2 regions of the Aquisalimonas sp. 2447 genome follow, and region 2 is predicted to be linked to the other one. Evidence: predicted binding sites of a transcription regulator. Region 2 holds the regulator's gene; the other holds the start of a gene.

Region 1 (10,877 bases), 590 kb from region 2:
TGACTGCCGAGTAACTGCGATACAGCCGCACTGCCAGTGGGCAGTGCGGCTGCCAGTATCCCGGCGACGCCGACTTCGGCACCAGGTGCTGGCGTGTACGTTCTAAAGAGGCTACTGCCGGCACCGCGGACGCTCGCCAACGGGAGTTGGTGACAAAGAACAGGGACGATTGATGCATCGATTCAAGGGACTGCGCCCCGTCCGGCTATTGCAGGGTTTTGCGCTGGTCGCGTTACCGGCGTTGGCAGTTCCGCAGGTGGTCGTCGTCGCTGGCGAGCTCGGCGTTCGCGTCGGGGTCGGCGCCGATGGGCACGACTACAACTCCCGGGAGATTTACTGGCGCCCCGCGGCTCTGGCGCCCCGCCTTGGTGACCGTCGTGGCTGGCACCTGGCGGGCTTTACCGAGTTCAATGCAGCCCGCGTCAGCCTTGGTGGTGATGCCATGCATACCGGTGGCGTGAGTGTTGGCGGCTGGTTGACCAGTCCCGCGCAGCCGATCAGTTTCGGCCTCGGCACCGGGCCGACCTACATCTCCGAGCGGCGCCTGGGCGAACGTGAGTTCGGCGGACACTGGCAGTTCACCTCCCACGCGGCCTTGCGGCTGCGCCTTGGCGATCACATCAGCGTCGGCTACCGCATTCAGCACACATCCAACGCCGGCCTGCGCTCCCCCAATCAGGGTTATGACGTTCAGTCGCTGGAACTGCGACTCGGGTTTTAGGGAAACACAGTCTTGGCGGGCTGCAGTAGCCTCTGGCCAGAGGCTACTCCTGCTCAGCAAACAAAAAGGGCTTACGGCAATGCCGTAAGCCCTGAGTCATTCTGGTGGGCGCGGCTGGGATTGAACCAGCGACCCCTGCCGTGTGAAGGCAGTGCTCTCCCGCTGAGCTACGCGCCCAAAACGTTATGGATTCTAGGGCTGGCCATTGCCACTGTCAACGCCGGCATGCGGTGTCGGCCGACGCTCTGGTAGTATACGCGGTCTTTGAATGGCGACGGATCAGGAACCAGCACAACCATGCTGAAGACGCGTTTTGCACCCAGCCCGACCGGTTATCTGCACATCGGCGGCGCCCGTACGGCGCTGTTTTCCTGGTTGTACGCACGCAAGCACGGCGGACGGTTCGTGTTGCGGGTGGAGGATACCGACCAGGAGCGCTCAACCCAGGAGTCCGTCAACGCGATCCTGGAAGGCATGACCTGGCTGGGGCTGGAGTACGATGAGGGTCCCTTCTACCAGACCCAGCGGTTCGGCCGGTACCGCGAAGTGATCCAGCGCCTGCTGGACGAGGGCAAGGCCTACAAGTGCTACTGCTCGCGGGAGCGCCTGGATGCAGTGCGTGAAGAGCAGCTGCGGCGCAAGGAGAAGCCGCGTTACGACGGCCACTGCCGTGATCTCGCCGAAGCGCCGTCGCCGGACGCGCCGTACGTCGTCCGCTTCTGCAACCCGCTGGACGGCCAGGTGGTGGTGGATGATCGTGTCCATGGGCGGGTGGCGTTCAGCAACACCGAACTGGACGATCTCATCATCGCCCGTACCGACGGCTCGCCCACCTACAATCTCACGGTGGTAGTGGACGACATGGACATGGGGATCACCCACGTCATCCGCGGCGATGATCACCTCAACAATACCCCGCGCCAGGTGAACATTCTCAGGGCGTTGGGCGTTGAGCCGCCGGTTTACGCGCATGTGCCCATGATCCTGGGCGAGGACGGCAAGCGGCTGTCGAAGCGTCACGGCGCCGTGGGCGTGATGAACTACCGCGACCAGGGGTATTTGCCCGAGGCGGTCCTGAACTACCTGGTGCGTCTCGGGTGGTCCTACGGTGACCAGGAGATCTTCACCCTGGACGAGATGGTCGAGAAGTTCGATATCGATGATCTCAACGCCAAGGCCTCGGCCCTGAATCCGTCCAAACTCGACTGGCTGAACCAGCAGTACATGAAGTCCATGGATCCGGCCCACGTGGCCCGGCACCTGAGCTGGCACATGGGCCGGTTCGATGTCGACCCCGCCGACGGCCCGCCCCTGAGCGATGTGGTGGTCGCCTACAGGGACCGTTCGCACACGCTGGCCGAGATGGCGCAGAACAGCCTGTTCTTCTACCGCATGCCCGAGGCGTACGACGATAAGGCGGCGCGCAAGAACCTGAAGGCAGAGACGCGGCCGGCGCTTGCCGGTCTCCGCGAGGCGCTTGCGGGGGTGGCGGAATGGCAGCGGGAGCGTCTGCACGAGGTCGTGGTCGCTGTGGCCGAGGACCAGGGGTTGAAGCTCGGCAAGGTGGCGCAGCCCCTGCGGGTCGCTCTCTCCGGCGGCCCGGTGTCGCCGTCCATCGACGAAACGCTGGAGCTGCTCGGCCGCCAGCGCAGCCTGGAGCGGATCGACGCCGCACTGCGGTATATTGATCGCCAGGCGCAGGATGCCGGGTGAGGGCGGCCGACGTTTGACAATCCGGCCGGGGCTGCCTATCATGCGCAGCGACTTCACGGGGCCATAGCTCAGCTGGGAGAGCGCCTGCATGGCATGCAGGAGGTCGGCGGTTCGATCCCGCCTGGCTCCACCAAACAAGTAACGCATCAAAGCCCCGCTTGACGGGGCTTTTTTGTATCCGGTCCTGCCCCGTTGATGCGTGCCTGAGCTCCGACATAACTTCCGCAAAGGTTGAAAAGGGCCCCTGGAGGCGGCGTGCAGCACGAAGTTCAGCGTCTGTTCCAGCAGTACGGTTCGCGCTACAAGTGGCAGGCCTTGCTGACGGTGATGCTGGGGACCCTGTCCACTGCCGTGGCCACCACCGTGGTCAACGTGGCAATCCCCGATGTCATGACCGCCTTCAGCGTGGGACAGAAGGACGCCCACTGGCTGTCCACCGGCTTTCTCGCTGCCATGACCACGGCGATACTGCTCAATGCCTGGGCCTTGCAGCGGTTCGGGATGCGGCGGGTGTATGTCGCCGGCATGGTGGTGTTCACCGCTGCCTCGCTGCTCGGCACCTGGGCGGTGACGCTGGAGCTGGTCATCGTTGCGCGGATCCTCCAGGGAGCAATCGCCGGGTTGCTGCAGCCGCTGGCAATCACGCTGATCTATCAGGTGTTTCCGGAGCGCCAGCGTGGCCTGGGTGTGGGTCTGTTCGGGCTGGGAGTGATCCTCGGGCCAGCGGTCGGGCCGGCGCTGGGGGGTGTGCTGGTGGATCTGACCAGTTGGCGTGCGGTGATGCTGTTGCCAGTGCCGACGGCGGTGCTGGGTGGCTTGCTGGCCCTGCGCTTCGTGCCGCTGGGGCGCGCCAGTGGTGGCCGGTTGGCGCTGGACTGGTTCAGTGTGCTGCTGCTCGCTGCCGGGATTACCGGGTTGTTGTGGGTCATGGTCAGCGGTCAGCGCCTGGGTTGGCTGGAGTGGCCTGTGTTGCCGGCGCTCATCGTGGTCCCGGCGTTACTGGTGGCCTTCGTGTTGCGGCAACTCCTCGCCCGCGCGCCGTTGCTGGACCCGGGCCTCTATCGGGCGCCTGCCTTTGCGGCCGGATCGGTGATCGCGCTGCTGTTCGGTGTGGGCTTGTTCGGCTCCACCTATCTGATTCCGTTGTTCGTCCAGGAAGTGCAGGGCATGACGCCGACGGCGGCAGGTGTGGTGCTGATGCCTGCAGGGCTGGTCATGGCGGCCATGTTCCCGCTCGGAGGGCATTTGGCGGATCGTCTGCGCGCCGTGGTACCGATCTCCGGCGGGCTGCTCATCATGGCGGTCTCCTGCGTCGCTCTCGGATTCGTGGGGCCTGAGACGGGGCTGCTGCTGGTGATGTTCTGGGTGGCGCTGGGCCGCGTGGGCCTCGGGCTGGGCATGCCCTCGATCCACACCGGTTCGCTGTCCCGGCTGCCGCTGCACCACACGGCGCAGGGGGCGGGGGCGTTGAATTTTGCCCAGCAACTCGGTGGCGCGGTCGGCGTCACGACGCTGTCCGTGGTGCTGGATTGGCGGGCGCTGCGGGAGGCCGCCGCGGTCAGTCCGGACGCGCTGGCTCGCGCCGAAGGCGCCTTGTCCGGCCTGCCCGAGGCGTTGTACCGGGACGTCTATACGGTGGCCTTCCAGTGGAGCTTTATCGGCCTGGGGGTGGTGTTCCTGCTGGCCCTGCTGGCCGCCGCACGTTTCGCCCGCTACTGAGGACGGCGATCGCATGACCATATATCATGGTGTTCTCGTCAATCTGAGGTTGGCCCGTGTTTGACACGCTACCCCTGTCGCCCTGGCAGCGTCTGCTCCTGTGGCCCGGTGGCACGTTCATGGACTGGCTGGCGCGTACCTGGCCGGAAGTGGTCATCGTTTACGGCGTCGGGTTCACCGTGGAGTCGTACGTGTTCTGGACCTCCGTGATCTCCCTGGGGGTCTGGTTCGTGTCGTTGACGGCCGTGATGATACTTGCCCGGCGTACCTGGCGTTGCCTGCGCGGCGCCTCGCGGTGAAGTGATGTACAGGGGTTGCACAATGCGATTTCCTGTACTAACCTTGTACTCAAGGTAAAGGAAGCAGGTATTGCCCTTGAGCTGAAGGTCTTCTCGCGTTGGCGCATCCTGTCCCCGATCTGCGCCTCCCGGCCCATCCATTGCGGCCGGGTTTTTTTTGTCCATCGTTCGGGTTTGCAGGCCTTGGAGGTGTGTCCAGTCGCGGGGAGGGTAGGGGGCGGAGGCCAAGCGGGTAACCAATCACGCCCGGCGGGAGCGTTGCATTGAAGGGAATCAGGCCTGGCTGATCTCGCGGCCGCCGCTGTTTGAGGGCGTTGAGTCCGCCCCCGGGCCGTAACCGCCGGCAGCGGGAGTGGAATCGGCCTGCAGCAGTTCCATGGTGCGCTGCACACCGGCGCGCCGGCGTTCAATCACGGTGCCGTTGGCTTCATTGACTGAGCCACAGCGCTCCAGTGCCTGTAGAAGGGTTGTCCAGAGTTCCCGGGCCTTATCCGCGTCGGGGAGGCGTTCGATGCAGGCCTCCATGGCACGTGCAGGATTCTGTTCACTGGTGATTTCCGTCACCAGCGTATTGCGCTGGCGTTCGGCAGCTTCCACGGCGCCCAATAACTCCACCTTGCGGCTGAGTAGCCCCTGGAGCGTCTCCATGTTACGGGCAACCAGCGCCTGCTGTTCTTCCATCAGCAGGGTTTCAAGTGCCTGCAGGCGGGCGTTCTGCTCGGCAAGCAGTTCGGTCAGCCCCGTGGATGAGTCGGTCACCGATCAGCCCTCCAGCAGGCCTTCCAGTTCCGCAAAGCGGTCGGCAATACTGTCCGCATTCAGCGGGTACTCGCCGTTGGCGATCTGCTCCCGCAGTGCGTCCACGCGGCCGCGGTCAACTTCCGGCGTCTGGTCGACGGCCTCACGCAGCGACTGCAGTCGCTCGGATTCGCCCGCCGTGGAGGTGGACCCGGCGGCCGCGTCCTGGTTGCGCTCGTCGCCGCGGTTCGGCTCGGATACTGTCTCGCGGAGCTGGCGACTGTCCCGGGCGTCCTGCATCGGGTTGCTGGCCGGGCGTCCGCTGCCGTCGATTGGATTAGCCATGTTTTCGCTCCTGTCATTCGTCCTGGTTGGGGAGGTCTTCCCCTTCCGGAAGATCATCGGCCATTGTTGGCAGAACTTTAGCCTCGGATGCACTTTTTTTCATGGTACGGCGACTGGCGCTCGTCATAAACCGTTAGAACGAGACGCGCACGCGGCTGTCCGCAACGATTTCGCCTTCGACAACGCGCTCCGAGGATGAGTTGCGGACCCGAATGCGCTCGCCCAGTGCCCCCGATTGCAGTGCTTCGCCGTTCATGCTGATGCGTGTGCTGCCGTTCTCCGCCGTAATGAGCACGGTTTGGCCGCGTTCCACCAGTTGCGGCGCGCCCACCCGGGAGGCGGTGATGATATCGCCCTCGCGCAGCGCGCGCTGCGACTCCATTCCCAGAAGCTGCTCGGCGCTGGTGAAATAGCCCCGCGTCATGCGGTTCACATCCATTTCCACCCGCATGATGTCCTCTTCGCCGATCCGGCTGCCCCGCGGAATGGTCCGGGCGGCAGCATAGACCTCCTTGAGCATTTCCACCCGAACGGAGACATACAGGGTCCAGGGCGAGGGGAAATCGCAGCGCACTCCCACCGTGGATCGCTGACTCCCCGAGCGGCCGGGCGGGTCAAAGGTCTCCAGCGGCTCCTCGCAGCGTGCCAGCCGGAGTCGCGAGTCAATGCGCCCCACCTCGACGCTGCCATTGCCCTCCGCGGGCAGATTGGCCTCGGTGTGGGCTCTGACGGCGTCGCGAATCTCGTCCAGGGACTGGCGCTCGTTGGCAACCGTCGGGCCTGCCGTGATCAGGCCGGCCAGTACGCAGCAGGCCGCCGTGATGGCGCGGACGATAACCCGCAACCGGCGCCGGTCGATCTCTGCAGATGTGAAGCGAGTCCGGATGTGCATGTGGCGTTCGCGCTACGCTGCGCCCTCGGTTCGAGTGGATGCAGTTGTTTGCCCCGTGATTTATGCATGAACCGGGCCAGCTCCTCCCCCGTTCGGGAGGCCACAACCGACCGGGTCAAGTTGTCGGCCCATCTGCCGACACCCAGCCCGGACAGCAATCGAGATCGCGGCGACACGGGCGGCAGCCCCTCGGGAGAGAGCACATATGGCGGGCATCATGGATTCCGTTGATCAACGCACGACGCTGGCGGGAACCAACCGCATGGAGCTGCTGCTGTTCCAGCTTGCCGGTGCGCAACTGTTCGGCATCAACGTCTTCAAGGTGAGGGAGGTCATTCCGGTGCCGCGGCTGGTGCAGCTGCCGCATGCCGACCCCACGGTCGCCGGGGTGTGCTACATCCGTGACCGCACCATCGCGATTCTCGATCTTGCCAGGGCGATCACGGGGCGGCCGCTGGAAGACCGCGACGGTGCATCGGTGATCGTCAGCGAGTACAACCGCAGTGTGCAGGGGTTCATGGTGCGGGCAGTGGATCGCATCGTGAACGTCAACTGGAAGGACATCATGCCGCCGCCGAGCAACTGGTCCAGTACGGCGTATCTCACCGGTGTGACCCGGGTTGATGAGCGCATGGTGCAGATCATCGACGTCGAGAAGGTCATGGACGAACTCAACCGGGCGGGCGGCCTCGGTGGGCTCCCGGGCCTGGACGACAAGGGGTTGAACCAGTCCGCCGACGCCGGCGACTGGCATGTGCTGGTGGTGGATGATTCCAGTGTCGCCCGGCGTCAGATTCGTGACACCCTGAACGAGCTGGGTCTGCAGAGCACCATGGCGAAGGACGGTGAAGAAGCACTGGAAACGCTGCGGGACTGGGCCTCACGACCCGATGAGTCTCCCTGGAACCATCTGCTGATGGTCATTTCCGATCTGGAAATGCCGCGCAAGGATGGTTATACGCTGGCGACGGAAATTCGTCGTGATGATGCTCTCAAGGGCGCTTACATCCTGTTGCACTCCTCACTGAGTGGTACGTTCAACACCGACATGGTCAAGCAGGTGGGTGCCGACGAATTTCTGGCGAAGTTTGCCGCCAACGAGCTGGCGGAGCGGGTTCAGGTGCGCATGGAGCAGGTCAGTGCCTGATGGTGCTTGGTCCTGCAGGCATGGGTCGGGCTACAATCGGCGCAGCCTGTGTCATGCCGGCGTCGCCCGGCCGTGCTTTGCGACCCGCTAGAGAGGGACAACGTTTGGTGGCCTCCCGAGAAATCGTGCCGGAGCATTACCAGGCGTTCCGTGCCTTCCTGGAGCAGTCCTGCGGGATCGTTCTGGGCGACAACAAGCAGTACCTGGTGTCCAGCCGGCTGGGGCACCTGATGGAGCGCGAGGGCATCAAGGATCTGGGCGAGCTGGTCTACCGGGTGCAACAGCCGGGTGGCCAGCGCCTTCGCGGCATGGTCATCGAGGCCATGACCACCAATGAAACCCAGTGGTTCCGGGACACCTACCCCTTCACTATTCTCCAGGACACCCTGCTGCCGGAGTTCGTCAAACGGGGGCAGCAGCAGTTGCGCATCTGGTCGGCGGCGTGCTCCTCGGGGCAGGAAGTCTATTCCTTGAGCATCGCCCTGGAGGAGTACCGGGCGCGCGGGGCGCGTATCGAGGCCGAGATCGTCGGCACCGACATCTCCCCGGCCATGATCGCCCAGGCGAAGGAAGCGAAATACCCCGCGTCCACGATCAACCGTGGGCTCAGCCCCGAACGACGCGACCGTTACTTCCAGCCCAGTGGCGAGAGCTGGGTCGTCCGGCCGGAGATCCGTCGCCGTGGCCAGTTCATGGTCCATAACCTGCTGGACAGCTATGCCAGCCTCGGGCGTTTCGACATCATCTTCTGTCGCAACGTGCTGATCTACTTCTCTGCCACATCCCGCGAGAACATTCTCAACCGCATGATCCAGCAGATGCGGCCGGGTGGCTATCTCATCGTCGGTGCCTCCGAGTCGCTGGCGCGCCATACCGGTGATTTGCAGATGATCCGCAGCCACGGTGGTGTCATCTACAGGCTACGCGAGCGATGATCCGGGCAACGCGCCAGTAGCGGCAAACCACTGCCCGGGCGGCAACCCGTTGCCGCACCTTTGCCGCTCTGCCGGTGCCGGAATTCCGTCACGATCGTGATCGGCAGGCGGCGGTGAACCTTGAATCCAACGCGTCAGCCGCCCCCGGCAATTCGCTCACACCCAGTCCATCCCCGTCGCGGAAGGCGCTTCCGAACCCATGGCACGCCCCTTGCTAGGTTGTCAGGCAACAACAGCAGGAGGCAGACCGATGAGCCTTTCCTTTGACAATGCAGTGGGGGTCCATCCGGCCGCGCTCAAACTCCGGGGTGAGCGTCACCAGATGCTCTCGGAGAACCTGGCCAACGCCGATACGCCGAACTACAAGGCCAGGGACATGGATTTCGCCAGCGCCCTGGAGCAGGCCCGGAACAGCCAGGGCGGCCAGGGCGGCGGGCTGCAGATGGCCTCCACCCATGCCAACCATCTGCCCGGTCAAGCCCAGGGGCCGGGCAGTGCGGATGCGCTCTACCGCGTGCCTCACAGCCCCTCCCTGGATGGCAATACCGTGGAAACACAGGTGGAGCAGGCCAAGTTCGCGGAAAACACGGTGCAGTATCGGGCCTCGCTGGATTTCCTGGGCGGCCGCATCTCGTCCCTGGTGGGCGCCATCCGAGGGGAATAAGCCATGTCCGTATTCAAGGTATTCGACGTTGCCGGCTCGGCCATGAACGCGCAGTCCCTGCGCCTGAACATGACCGCCAGCAACATGGCCAACGCGGAAACCGTTGCCGGCAACCCGGACGAAGCGTACCGCGCCAAGCAGCCTGTCTTTGCCGCCGCCATGCAGGCGGTGCAGGGGGGCAATCCCTCCGAGCGTGCTGCAACCGGCGTTGCCATGCGGGATGTGGTGGAGAGCGACGCGCCGAACAAGCCGCTGCACATGCCGGGGCATCCGGAAGCGGACGAGAACGGCTACGTGTACCGCTCCAACGTCAACACGGTGGAGGAGATGGTGAACATGATCTCCGCTTCCCGCTCGTACCAGAACAACGTCGAGGTCATGAATACCTCGAAGGAACTTGCGCTGCAGACCCTGCAGCTCGGCCAGAACTGAGGGCGAACGCCATGATGGGACTTGATGCGCTGATGGGCGGCAACGACAGCTCGAAGATCGAGCAGCCGGACGATGCCCGGGGGCAGACGGTGGACGAACTCGGCTCGGAGGATTTCCTCCAGCTGATGATCGCGCAATTCCAGAACCAGGACCCCTTCGAGCCCATGGAGAGCGGCGAGATGATGGGGCAGATGGCGCATTTCTCCACTGCCAATGGTGTCTCCGAGCTGCAGGGATCCTTCGAGCGGTTCGCTGACGACATGAACAAGGATCAGGCCTTGCGCGCCGCGTCCCTGGTGGGGCGCAACGTGCTGGTGAACAGCGACACCATGCCCCTGGGTGAGGAGGGGCTCAGCGGTCTTGCGCAGGTGCCGCGGAACACGGAAAGCCTGAACATCACCATTCAGGACAGCGCTGGGCAGACCGTCCACGAGATGGCGCTGGGGCGGCAGAACGAGGGCGAAGTGCCTTTCCACTGGGACGGCCTGGATGACAGCGGCCAGCAGCTGCCTCCGGGGAATTACCGGGTGCGTGCGGAGATCGGGAGCGGTGAGTCCAGCACGGCCGTTGACACCCTGGCTTCCGCACCGGTGAACAGCGTCAGCCTCGAAGGCGACGGGCGCAGTCCGAAGCTGAGTCTGGAAGGCGCCGGTGAGTTCGATCTCGATTCGGTTCGTCACATTCAATAAAAAGGGGTGCAGTCATGTCTTTCAACATTTCGCTCTCGGGACTCAATGCCGCCTCATCCGACCTGGATGTGACCAGCGACAACATCTCCAACAGCGCCACGGTGGGTTTCAAGGGCTCCCGCGCTGAATTCGCCGACGTGTTTGCCAGCTCCCAGCTCGGCGTGGCCTCCAACGCCATTGGCCAGGGTGTGCGGCTGCAAAACGTGGCCCAGCAGTTCACCCAGGGACAGTTCGACTTCACCGGCAACAGTCTCGATCTGGGCGTCAACGGCGAAGGCTTCTTCCGCATGAGCGACGAGGAAGGCGCGGTGTCCTATACCCGCAACGGTGCCTTCCAGCTCGACAACGAGGGCCAGATCGTCAATGCCGACGGGCTGCAGCTCACCGGCTATCCGGCGGATGACGACGGCAACATTGGCGGTGAGACCGGCCCGCTGCAGGTGAATACCGGTAATGTCCCACCCCGGGCGACGGACGAAATCGACGTCAATGCCAACCTGCAGTCGTCGGCCGAGCCCCCGGAAGCGGATTTCGACGTTGATGACCCGGAGAGCTACAACTTCTCTACGGCGACCACGGTGTA
Region 2 (10,877 bases):
CTCGGTCTGCACCGGCACCAGCAGTTCGTCACAGGCCGCCAGGGCATTGACCATCAACACGCCCAGCATGGGCGGGCAATCAATGCAGACGGTATCGAAGCGGCTGCTCAGGGCGCGTGTGGCGTTGCGAACCACCAACCCTTTGCCGTGGCGCGAGCCCAGCTGGCGATCCAGTGTCGCCAGGGCCGTGCTCGCCGGCAGCAGACTGATGTTGTTCACCCCGGTGTCCCGCAGGAGCATGGGAATGTCCCCGGCATCCACGGAGTCGTGGAAGAGGTCGTAGACACTGGGCGAGATGTCATCCGGGTCGTAGCCGAAGTGGGCGGTCATGGACCCGTGGGGATCGAGATCCACCAGCAGCACCGACTGGCCACGGTTGCTCAGCAACCCGGCGAGACTGACGGCGGTGGTGGTCTTGCCGACGCCGCCCTTCTGGTTGGATATCGCCCATGTCCGCATCGCTTCAGCGTCCTCAGGCCAATCGGGCCAGTGCCTGGCCAATGTCCGTCAACGGCATCTCGCGATCCGTCAGCCCCGCTTTGGCCACCGCCCCGGGCATGCCGTAGATCACGCTGGTTGCCTCGTCCTGGGACCAGACATGCCCCTGGCGGCCCTTGAGTTCACGCGCGCCCTCGCAACCGTCCGCTCCCATGCCGGTGAGAATCACTCCCAGCACGCGGCCACCACAGGCCTGGGTCGCTTCCCGCAGGGCCACATCGACACTGGGCTTGTAGAATTCACCATCCCGCGGCTCGATGGCACGCACGCTCAGCGCACTGCCCCGCCGACGCACGCCCATGTGCTGCCCGCCCGGCGCCAGCAGTGCAGTGCCGGCCTCCAGGGTGTCGCCGTCCACGGCTTCACGGACGCGCAGCTTCGACATGCCGTCAACCCGCTGGGCGAAGGCCGCGGTGAAATTGGCCGGCATGTGCTGCACCAGCAGAATCGGCAGCGGGAATGACGCCGGCAGTGCCGACAGCACCCGCTGCAAGGCCACAGGCCCACCGGTAGAGGCGCCGATCACCACCAGGTCCAGATCACTGGCGCTGGGGCCGGCGCTGGCGCGTCGGGCCGGAGCGGCACTCTCCCGGGTCGCAGCGCCAGCGGCCGTGGATGAACGCGTCGCCGTCGGCGGCGGCGTTGGCCGTGTCCGCGAGGTTGCGGCTCCGGGCCGGGCGCCTGCGGCCACGGTGCGAACACGCTCCTGGAGCTGCTCGCGGGCCTTGTCCGCATTGGAGGAGATGTCGGAGAAGCGTTTGGGCAGGAAGTCCACCGCCCCGGCCTCCAGCGCGTCCAGCGTGGCGCGAGCGCCATCGAACGTCAGCGACGAAAACATCAGCACCGGCGTCGGCTGGCGCTGCATGATCTCGCGCACCGCGGAGATGCCGTCCAGCACCGGCATCTCGATGTCCATGGTGATGACATCCGGCTTCAGGCGCACGGCCTCTTCCACGGCCTGTCGGCCATCGGCCGCCTCACCGACGACCTCCAGCCGCGGGTCCGACGACAGCATCTCCTTGATGCGTCGGCGGAAAAACCCGGAATCGTCCACGATCAATACGCGCTTGGCCACGCACCTCTCCTCATCAGCCCCGCCAGCGGCGCACTACATCTGCGAGCCGAAGGTCTTCACCAGGCTGGGAATATCAATAATCAGTGCAATACTGCCATCGCCGGTGATCGTGGACCCCGCCAGGCCGGGCAGGCCCTGCAACATGCTGCCCAGCGGCTTGATGACCACTTCCTCCAGCCCGATGACATCATCCACCACAAAGCCCACCGTCTGGTTGCCGACGTTGACGGTGACCACCTGCTGCTCCTCCCGGGCGGCATCCGGATCCCGGGTTTCCAGACTGCCCAGGGCATCGATCCAGCGCTCCAGGAAGAACAGCGGCATGGCCTTGCGGCGCACCATGATCACGCGCCTGTTGTCCACCACCTTGGTCTTGTCCATTTCCAGCTCGAAAATCTCGCTGACCACGGACATTGGCAGGGCGAACTTGCGTCCGCGCATGCGCACCATCAGCGTCGGCAGAATGGCCAGGGTCAGCGGCACCTTGATCTTCAGGGTCGTACCCCGCCCCGGCGCCGAGTCGATGTCCACGGTGCCGTTGAGCTGGGAAATCTTGGTCTTGACCACATCCATGCCCACGCCACGCCCGGAGACATCGGAGATCTCCGCCTTGGTGGAGAACCCGGGCATGAAAATGAGGTTGAAGCAGTCCTTTTCGTCCAGCCGGTTGGCGGACTCCCGGTCCATGAGCCCCTTCTCCACCACCTTGGTGCGCAGGGCTTCCGGATCCATGCCCTTGCCGTCATCGGCGATGGTCAGCAGGATGTGATCACCCTCCTGCTCGGCGGACAGGCGCAACACCCCCTTGCGGGGCTTGCCGGCGGCCTCGCGGTCCGCCGCTTCCTCGATGCCGTGGTCCACGGAGTTGCGCACCAGGTGGACCAGTGGATCGGCCAGGGCCTCCACCAAGTTCTTGTCCAGATCGGTTTCCTCGCCGGACATCTGCAGATCCACCTCCTTGCCCAGGCTGCGGGCGAGGTCGCGCACCTGGCGCGGGAAACGCCCGAAGACCTTCTTGATGGGCTGCATGCGCGTCTTCATGACCGCGTTCTGCAGGTCCGAGGTGACCAGTTCCAGGTCCGCCACCGCCTGGCTCATGCGCTCGTCATCGTAGGTGGAGCGGATGGTGCTGAGGCGATTGCGCACCAGCACCAGCTCGCCCACCAGGTTCATGATGTCGTCGAGCTTGCCGGTATCCACGCGCACCGACGTCTCGCCGCTGCCTCCCCCCTTGGCTCCGCCAGCGCCCCCGGCGCCGCCGGCATCACTGCCGCCACCGCCGGACCCACCGCCTGCGGCGGCGGGCTTGTCCTCGGCGCGGCCTGGCTCCGGCGGGGTCGTTTCCGGCTTCTGCGGTTCGGCTTTCGCCGGCGCCGGCGGCTCGGGGCTTACCGACCCCGCATCCGTGGACGTGGGGCCCTTGCCCTGCCCGTGGATCTGGTCGAGCACCGCATCGAATTCATCGTCGGTGATGAGATCATCGCCGTCGCCTGCCTCGGCCGACTGGCCGGCATCCGCCCCGTCGGGCACGCCCTTGTGCGTGCCGGGGCCGTGGAGTTGATCGAGTACCTTCTCGAACTCCTCGTCGGTGATCTCGTCATCACCGCTGCTCGGCGGCGCGGCCTGCGACGACGCAGCCTCCGCCTTGCCTTCGTCCATGGCATCCAGCAGGGCCTCGAACTCCTCCTCGGTGATGTCATCGTCGGCGGGCGCGCTGCCGCTGGCCGCGGGCTGCGGCTCGGCTGCAGGCTCGGCTGCAGGCTGGACTGCAGGCTCGGCAGCCGGCGCGGCGCCGGGCGCGGAATCCCCGAGGTGCTCTTCCTGCTGCAGCCGCTCCAGGGCCTCCAGCAGATCCGCCGGCGCACCGCGGGCATCCTCACCGTTCTGCAGGTCCGTAAACTGGTTGTTGACCACATCCAGCGCGCGCAGGACGTAATCCATGAGTTCCGAGGTCACCTGCCGCTCGCCGTTACGCAGCAGATTGAAGAGGTCTTCGGTGCGGTGGCAGACGTCCACCAGCGGATCGAACCCGAGGAAACCGGCGCCACCCTTGATGGTGTGGAAGCCACGGAAGACCGCGTGCAGCAGGTCCTTCTGATCCGGCTGCTGCTCGAGCTGCACCAGCTGTTCGCCCAGCTCATCGAGAATCTCCCGGGATTCCACCAGGAAGTCCTGGACGATCTCGTCCTGTGTGTCAGTTGCCATAATGCCCCCAAGCGCTTCCCGGGTGGGCGCTGCCCGTGGCGCGCCCCTTCACCCGCTTACCCATGCTCCCGTGCCGCCTTCCGCCTCAGAATCCCAGGCTGGAGAGCAGGTCATCCACCTCGTCCTGCCCCTGCACGGCGGTGTCGGACTCCTGGCCCGGTACCTGCGGCCCCTCGAGTTCCATCGGGTCCGTGACCGGCTTATCGGCCGGTTTCCGCTGTTCCGTAGTCCGCTCCGGCGCGGAGATGGAGATCAGCGACACCAGCCCGTCCTCCACCTCCTTCACCAGTTTCATCACGCGCCGGATGATCTGGCCGGTGAGGTCCTGGTAGTCCTGGGCCATGAGGGCGTCGGTGAGCTTGCTTTGCACCGTGGCGCCCTCGGTCTCCAGGCGCTGGAAGAACCCGTCCATGCGCCGACTGAGGTCACGGAATTCGGTGGCGGAGAGTTCACGCTGGCGGAAGCGCTTCCACTCCGCGGCCAGTTCCCGGCCCTCGCTGCCGAGGCCCGACAGCGACTCCAGTGATTCCTCAAGGGCCGTCAGCGTGCGGTGCGCGGCATTGTCGGTGAGTTCGATGACGTGGTTGAGCCGATCCTGGGCATCCGGGATCTCGCTGGCGAGTTCGCTCAGACGGTTATCCGTGCGGAACGACTTCAGCGCTTCGTGAAGCTCCCGGGTGAGCTTGCCCACTTCGCGGAACAGCTCGGTCTCCCGCAGGCGGGTCAGCTCGTCCAGAACCTCGCCTACCGCCTCGTGGTCACCGGCCTCCACATGGTTCAGGAGTTCCCGCGCCTTTTCTGCATAACGATCGAGATCGCTGGCTTCAGTGCTCATGCGTCACTCCTCAGCCGGCCGATCCGATACGCTCGAAGATCTTGTCAATCTTCTCCTTCAGCGTGGCGGCGGTGAACGGCTTGACGATATAGCCGTTGACGCCGGCCTGGGCCGCCTCGATGATCTGCTCGCGCTTGGACTCGGCGGTCACCATCAGCACCGGGAGATCCTTGAGCTCCTCCTCGGCGCGCACGTTCTTCAGTAGCTCGAGCCCGTCCATCCCGGGCATGTTCCAGTCCGTAATCAGGAAATCGAAGCCGCCCTTCTTGAGCATCGGCAGGGCGGTATTGCCGTCGTCCGCCTCGGCAGTGTTGTTGTAACCGAGATCGCGGAGCAGGTTCTTGATGATCCGCCGCATGGTGGAGAAGTCGTCCACGATCAGGATTTTCATGTTCTTGTCGGAACTCACTGTGAATCACCTTTGCTGTAGTCAGGGCCGTTCCCGCGGATAACGTGGCCTACCCTGCCCGACCATTGCGTCGGGTTCTGCCAAACAGGGCGCAGTTCGTGAACTTGTCCGCCGGCCGCTATTGTGTCCAGTCGGCAAGATGGTCGCGTAACTTGAGCATGATGCGGCCATGGATCTGGCTGACCCGGGATTCGGTCACCCCGAGCACTTCGCCGATCTCGCGCAGATTGAGCTCCTGCTCGTAGTAGAGGGACATCACCAGTTGCTCGCGCTCCGGCAACGTGCGAATGGCCGCGGCCAGGGCCTGGCGGAAGCCGGCGTCCTCCAGACGGCTCACCGGGCCGGCGTCGTCGCTGGCGGGCTCCCGCGCCTCACCGGTGGTGAGAGACACCTCGTCCAGGCTGAACAGCCGTGCCGTTGAAGCGTCGTTGAGCACCTGGTGGTACTCATCGGCGCTCATGTCCAGAGCGTCCATGATCTCGTTGTCCCGGGCTTCACGGCCGGTGCGGTGTTCGATTTCCCGGCTTGCCTGGGCCACCTCCCGGGCACGGCGATGAACGGAACGCGGCGTCCAGTCCAGCCGTCGGATCTCGTCCAGCATGGCACCGCGGATGCGGATACCCGCGTAGGTGGTGAAACTGGCGCCATGGGCGGTGTCGTACTGCCGCGCCGCCTCCAGCAGGCCGATGGTGCCGGCCTGGATCAGATCCTCCAGCTGCACGGTGTCCGGCAGCCGCGCCAGGAGATGATGGGCGATGCGCTTGACCAACGGCGCATGCTCCACCAGCACGTCGTGTTCGCTGCTCTGCTTCTGGACCTCCGTGTAAGCGGCGGCGCGCGGCTTCATGGCATCACCTCCCCGCCGGACGCGTTGTACTGCACCAGGCGCTCGACAAAGAATTCCAGGTGCCCCTCCGCCCGGGTGGGCAACGGCAGTTTGTCCACGCGCTTGGCCATTTCCGCGTAGGCACGGCCCGACGGACTTCCGGGGTAGGCATTCACCACCGCCTGCTGGCGCTGCACAGCCTTGCGCATGGCATCGTCCCGGGGAATGGCGCCCATGTAGGCAACGGTGAGATCCAGGTAGCGCTCGCATACCCGGGCGAGCTTGTCGTACAGCGTCTTGCCTTCCGCCGCGCCGGAGACCATGTTGGCCACCACATGCACCCGCTCCACACCGTAGTCCCGGTGCAACACCTTGATCAGCGCATAGGCGTCGGTGATGCTGGACGGCTCGTCGCAGACCACCACCATCACCTCCCGCGCTGCCCGCGCGAAGCTGATGACGCTATCGGCGATACCCGCCGCCGTGTCGATGATGAGATAGTCCCAGTCGCCGCTGAGCTCACTGAAGCTGCGGATCAGGCCGGTGTTCTCCGCCGGCCCCAGTTCCGCCATGCGCTTGGTGCCCGACGAGGCGGGGATGATCTGTATGCCCCCCGGCCCCTCCACCAGGATCTCTTCGAGCTCGGCCTCGCCATCCATGACGTGAGCCAGGTTATAGCGCGGACTGAGCCCCAGGAGCACGTCCACGTTGGCCAGCCCCAGGTCGGCATCCATGAGCAGCACACGGTTGCCGGCGGTGGATAGCGCCACCGCCAGATTGACGGACACGCTGCTCTTGCCCACCCCGCCCTTGCCGCTTGCAACCGCAATGACCTTGACCGGTTTCGGGTTGCTCATTCGCCTCAGCCCCGCTGCCTGATCCATGCGTTGTTCGATCTCTTGTTCCGACATGGCATCCGCGTCCCGCACGCGGTTCCATGACTCCGATTGTTCGATGCGGCGCGGCCTACTGCCCCTGACCGGCACCGCCCCCGAAGGCGACCGCCAGCTGGTCGTCGTCGGCGGCCTGACCATACTGCTTCACCAGGCCCACGGCTTCCTGCACCAGTCTATCACCCCGTGCCGGCGCAAGATCCTCGGGCACCCGCTGGCCATTGCCCAGGAAGCTCACCGGCAGCCGCTGACGCAGCAGCACCGTGATCACCGCGCCAAGACTGGTTGCCTCATCGGTCTTGGTGACGATGCAACCCGCCGGGCGCGCCCCGGCATACGCCTTCACCGTCTCGTTCAGCGTTGCCAGCTGGGTGTTCGCCGACAGCACCAGATAGCTGCGAATGCGATCCCCCAGCGCCTTCAGGGTGCTGAACTGCTCCGCCAGGCGCATGTCGCGCTGGCTCATGCCGGCGGTGTCCACCAGTACCAGACGCTTGTCCGCCAAGTCGCCGAGCACCTCTTCCAGTTCCTCCGTCGAGCCGGCGGTATGCACCGGCACGTTGAGAATCCGGGCAAAGTTGCGCAGCTGATCCTGCGCGCCAATGCGGTAATTGTCCGTGCTGACCAGGGCCACGGTCTGCCGACCATGCCGCAAAGCGAAACGTGCGGCCAGTTTCGCCACGGTGGTGGTCTTGCCCACCCCGGTGGGGCCGATCACGGCCACCACGCCACCACGGTCCAGCAGATCATCCTTCTTCACCGGCAGATGCCGCGCCACCGTATGCATGGCCTGGCGCAGCGCCACGTCCGGAGCCAGGGACTCGTCCACCCGGTCCGCCAGCTTGCGACACACGTCCGGCCCCAGGCCGATCTCCGTGAGCTGGCGTAACAAGGTGGTCCGGGTCGGGCGATTGCGGCCCTGCTGCTGCCACTCCATCACGGAAAGCTGGTTCTCGAACAGGGTCCGCAGCGTCCGCAGTTCGCTGCGCATGGCCTCCACCGAGGCGTCGTCCCGGGGTGCGGCGGTCGCTGCCTCCTGCTCCCGACCGGGCCTGGCCCGGCTTGCGGCTGCGCGCCGGGGAGCAGGTTCCGGACGCGCGGGGGCGGGCCGGGCATGCGATCGGGGCGCCTCCATCCCCGTCAAGTCCAGGTCGTCCTCCGTCAACGGATCGTCCACATGGACGTCAATCCGCTGACGACCGCTATCGTCCTCGCGGGTGGCGGCGATGTCATTGGCCCGCTCCAGCATGGCGGCGAAATCCGCGGGCTCGGCCAGGGACGGCGCCTCCCGACGGCGTGGCGCCGGCGTTTCCGCCGCCGGGGGCACGCGCCGCTCGTCCCGCTCCGCCTGCTCGCGCACCGCCTCCTCGTCGAAGTCCAGGGCAGCGATGACCTCGACACCGTCATCCAGCTCCCGCGACGAGAGAATCACCGCCTGGGGCCCGATCTCGTCACGGACGCGGCGGATTCCCTGGCGCATGGTCTTGGCGTGGATGCGTTTGATCTTCATGAACTTTCCGCTCCTGGTTGCCGTTCACTAGCCCTGGGCGACCTGCTGTTGCCCGATGGACGCGACAATCTTCACCTGTTTCTCATCCGGTACTTCGTTGTACGACAGAACGTTCAGGCCCTGGACGCTGTGCCGTGTCAGCCGCGACAGCCAGCCCCTGAGCTGCGGTGCCGTGAGCAGCACCGCGGGCTGGTTGGCCATCTCCTGCCGCTGGGCCGTCTCCGCCAGGGAGCGCTGCAGGCGATCCGCCAGCCCCGGCTCGAACCCGGCGGCGCCGTCGCCACCGCCCTGCACGGTATTCAGCAATAACTGTTCCAGTTGCGGGTCCAGGGTAATCACCGGCACCTCCCGCGACATGCCGGCGACGTTCTGGATGATCATGCGGCCCAGGGCCTCCCGCACCGCCGAGGTGAGCGCCGAGGGGTCCTTGGTGGCCTGCCCGTGCTCCGCCAGCGTCTCGACAATGGTGCGCATGTCGCGGATGGGGATGCGCTCCTCCAGCAGGTTCTGCAGCACCCGGACCACCGTGGACAGCGGCAGCGTATTCGGCACCAGCTCCTCCACCAGCTTCGGCTGCTTGCGGCCGAGCATGTCCAGCAGCTTCTGGACCTCTTCGTGGCCCAGCAGCTCGTGGGCATGGTTCTGGATGATCTGGCTAAGATGGGTGGCCGCCACGGTGCTGGCATCCACCACGGTGTAACCCATGGTCTGGGCGTAGTCCCGCTGGGATGGCTCGATCCACACGGCCTCCAGGCCGAAGGCCGGGTCCTTGGTGGCCATGCCCTTGATCTCGCCCTGGACCGTGCCCGGATTGATGGCCATCTCCTTGCTGGGCTGCAACTCGGCCTCGCCCATGGGCACGCCGAGCACGCTGATGCGGTAGGTATTCGGCCCCAGATCCAGGTTGTCGCGGATATGGACCGTGGGCACCAGGAAGCCGAGATCCTGGGAGACCTTCTTGCGCACGCCCTTGATACGGCTGAGCAGTTGCCCGCCCTGGTTCTTGTCCACCAGCGGAATCAGCCCGTAGCCGACTTCCAGACCGATGGTATCCACCGGCGGCACGTCCTCCCAGGTGAGCTCCTGGGTCTCGCCGGACTGCGCCGGCGCCGCGGACTGGCCCTGGCCGGCGGGCTCCCGGGTGGTCTTGCCGGCGCTGGCGCTGCGCTTCTGCTCGGCAGCCGTCTCCACCTCCGGCTCCGTCTCCAGCTTGCGGTGGATGCGCCAGGCGGCGAAACCGGCGATGGCCGCAAGACTGAGGAACGCCAGATTGGGCATGCCGGGGATCACGCCCATGATGCCCAGCACCACGGCGCTCACCGCCAGCGCCCGCGGCTTGCCGAGGAGCTGGCGGATCACCTCGCCCGCCATGTCCTGGGACGAGGACACCCGGGTGACCAGGATGGCCGCGCCCGTGGACAGCACCAGTGAGGGGATCTGCGCCACCAGACCGTCACCGATGGTGAGCAGCGTGTAATTGTTGACGGCGTTGCCGAAGGGCATGCCGTGCTGGAGGATGCCGATGAACAGCCCGCCGATGATGTTGATGAACAGGATCAGGATGCCGGCGATGGCGTCGCCGCGGACGAACTTGCTGGCGCCGTCCATGGAACCGTAGAAGTCCGCTTCCTGCCCCACCTCCTCGCGGCGGGTGCGGGCGGTCTCCTGGTCGATCAGGCCGGCGTTGAGGTCGGCGTCGATGGCCATCTGCTTGCCCGGCAGGGCGTCCAGGGTGAACCGGGCGGTGACCTCGGAGATGCGCCCCGCCCCCTTGGTGACCACCACGAAGTTGATGATCACCAGGATGGCGAACACCACCAGGCCGACGGCGTAGTTGCCGCCCACCACGAACTCGCCGAAGGCCTGGATGACGTTCCCCGCGGCATCGGTGCCGGTGTGCCCCTCCAGTAGGATCACGCGGGTGGAGGCGACATTCAGCGCCAGGCGCAGCAGGGTGGCCACCAGCAGCACCGTCGGGAAGACCGCGAACTCCAGCGGCCGCGGCGTGTACACCGCCACCAGCATGATCACCAGCGACAGGGTGATATTGAAGGTGAACAGCATGTCCAGCGCCAGCGGCGGCAGCGGCACGATCATCATCGCCAGCAACGCCATGAGCAGCAGCGGCGTGCCCAGGCCGTTGCGGCTCAGCTCGCGGATGTTGTCGAACACTGCCGTGGCTGTCGCCATGCCGTCTTCCCGTCATGCCCGCAATCGCGGGGTGGTTGCCATGGTTGCGCCTGCCGGCGACGTCAGAATTCCGTCGCCGCCCGCCCGTCGGTGTCGTTCCGGCCGTCCGGTTGTGCGTACTTCCGGAACTCCTCCGGAACGTCCGGCTTTGGTCGCGTGGGACGCTGCCCGCCGTGGCGCTGCGCCGCCTGAAGCTGGTAGATGTAGGCCAGGACCTGGGCCACGGAAAGGTAGAGTCCCGCCGGTATCTCCTGCTCCAGCTCGGCAGTGTGATACAAGGCCCGTGCCAACGGCGGTGCCTCGAAGCGCGGAATGCGGTTTTCGTCGGCGATCTCACGGATGCGCGCTGCCAGCACGTCGGTGCCCTTGGCCACCACCTGCGGAGCCTTCATGCGGCTCTGGTCGTAGCGCAGGGCGATGGCGTAGTGGGTCGGGT

What was found. Region 2 encodes FliA, which starts transcription of late flagellar genes. Its sites were predicted from a motif close to GCTAAAGTTNNNNNNNNNNCNGCCGATA; they were not measured.
Region 1: flgM (flagellar biosynthesis anti-sigma factor FlgM) is a predicted target of FliA. The motif match lies at 5,590-5,617, and genes of this name have one in related genera.

Annotation. Positions count from the first base shown of each region.
Region 1 is NZ_CP050695.1:2,926,961-2,937,837, reverse strand. It holds gene KU884_RS13930 (sorbosone dehydrogenase family protein) at 1-14, shown strand, start outside; gene KU884_RS13925 (acyloxyacyl hydrolase) at 173-721, shown strand; tRNA gene KU884_RS13920 (tRNA-Val) at 824-898, opposite strand; gene gltX (glutamate--tRNA ligase) at 1,019-2,434, shown strand; tRNA gene KU884_RS13910 (tRNA-Ala) at 2,492-2,567, shown strand; gene KU884_RS13905 (DHA2 family efflux MFS transporter permease subunit) at 2,690-4,153, shown strand; gene KU884_RS13900 (hypothetical protein) at 4,210-4,452, shown strand; gene KU884_RS13895 (flagella synthesis protein FlgN) at 4,726-5,211, opposite strand; gene flgM (flagellar biosynthesis anti-sigma factor FlgM) at 5,215-5,535, opposite strand; gene flgA (flagellar basal body P-ring formation chaperone FlgA) at 5,669-6,427, opposite strand; gene KU884_RS13880 (chemotaxis protein) at 6,633-7,574, shown strand; gene KU884_RS13875 (protein-glutamate O-methyltransferase CheR) at 7,682-8,509, shown strand; gene flgB (flagellar basal body rod protein FlgB) at 8,760-9,173, shown strand; gene flgC (flagellar basal body rod protein FlgC) at 9,177-9,605, shown strand; gene KU884_RS13860 (flagellar hook assembly protein FlgD) at 9,617-10,294, shown strand; gene flgE (flagellar hook protein FlgE) at 10,309-10,877, shown strand, end outside.
Region 2 is NZ_CP050695.1:2,337,998-2,348,874, forward strand. It holds gene KU884_RS10985 (ParA family protein) at 1-459, opposite strand, end outside; gene KU884_RS10990 (chemotaxis response regulator protein-glutamate methylesterase) at 473-1,573, opposite strand; gene KU884_RS10995 (chemotaxis protein CheA) at 1,607-3,778, opposite strand; gene KU884_RS11000 (protein phosphatase CheZ) at 3,864-4,613, opposite strand; gene cheY (chemotaxis response regulator CheY) at 4,624-5,004, opposite strand; gene KU884_RS11010 (RNA polymerase sigma factor FliA) at 5,141-5,869, opposite strand; gene KU884_RS11015 (MinD/ParA family protein) at 5,866-6,759, opposite strand; gene flhF (flagellar biosynthesis protein FlhF) at 6,815-8,251, opposite strand; gene flhA (flagellar biosynthesis protein FlhA) at 8,279-10,441, opposite strand; gene flhB (flagellar biosynthesis protein FlhB) at 10,504-10,877, opposite strand, start outside.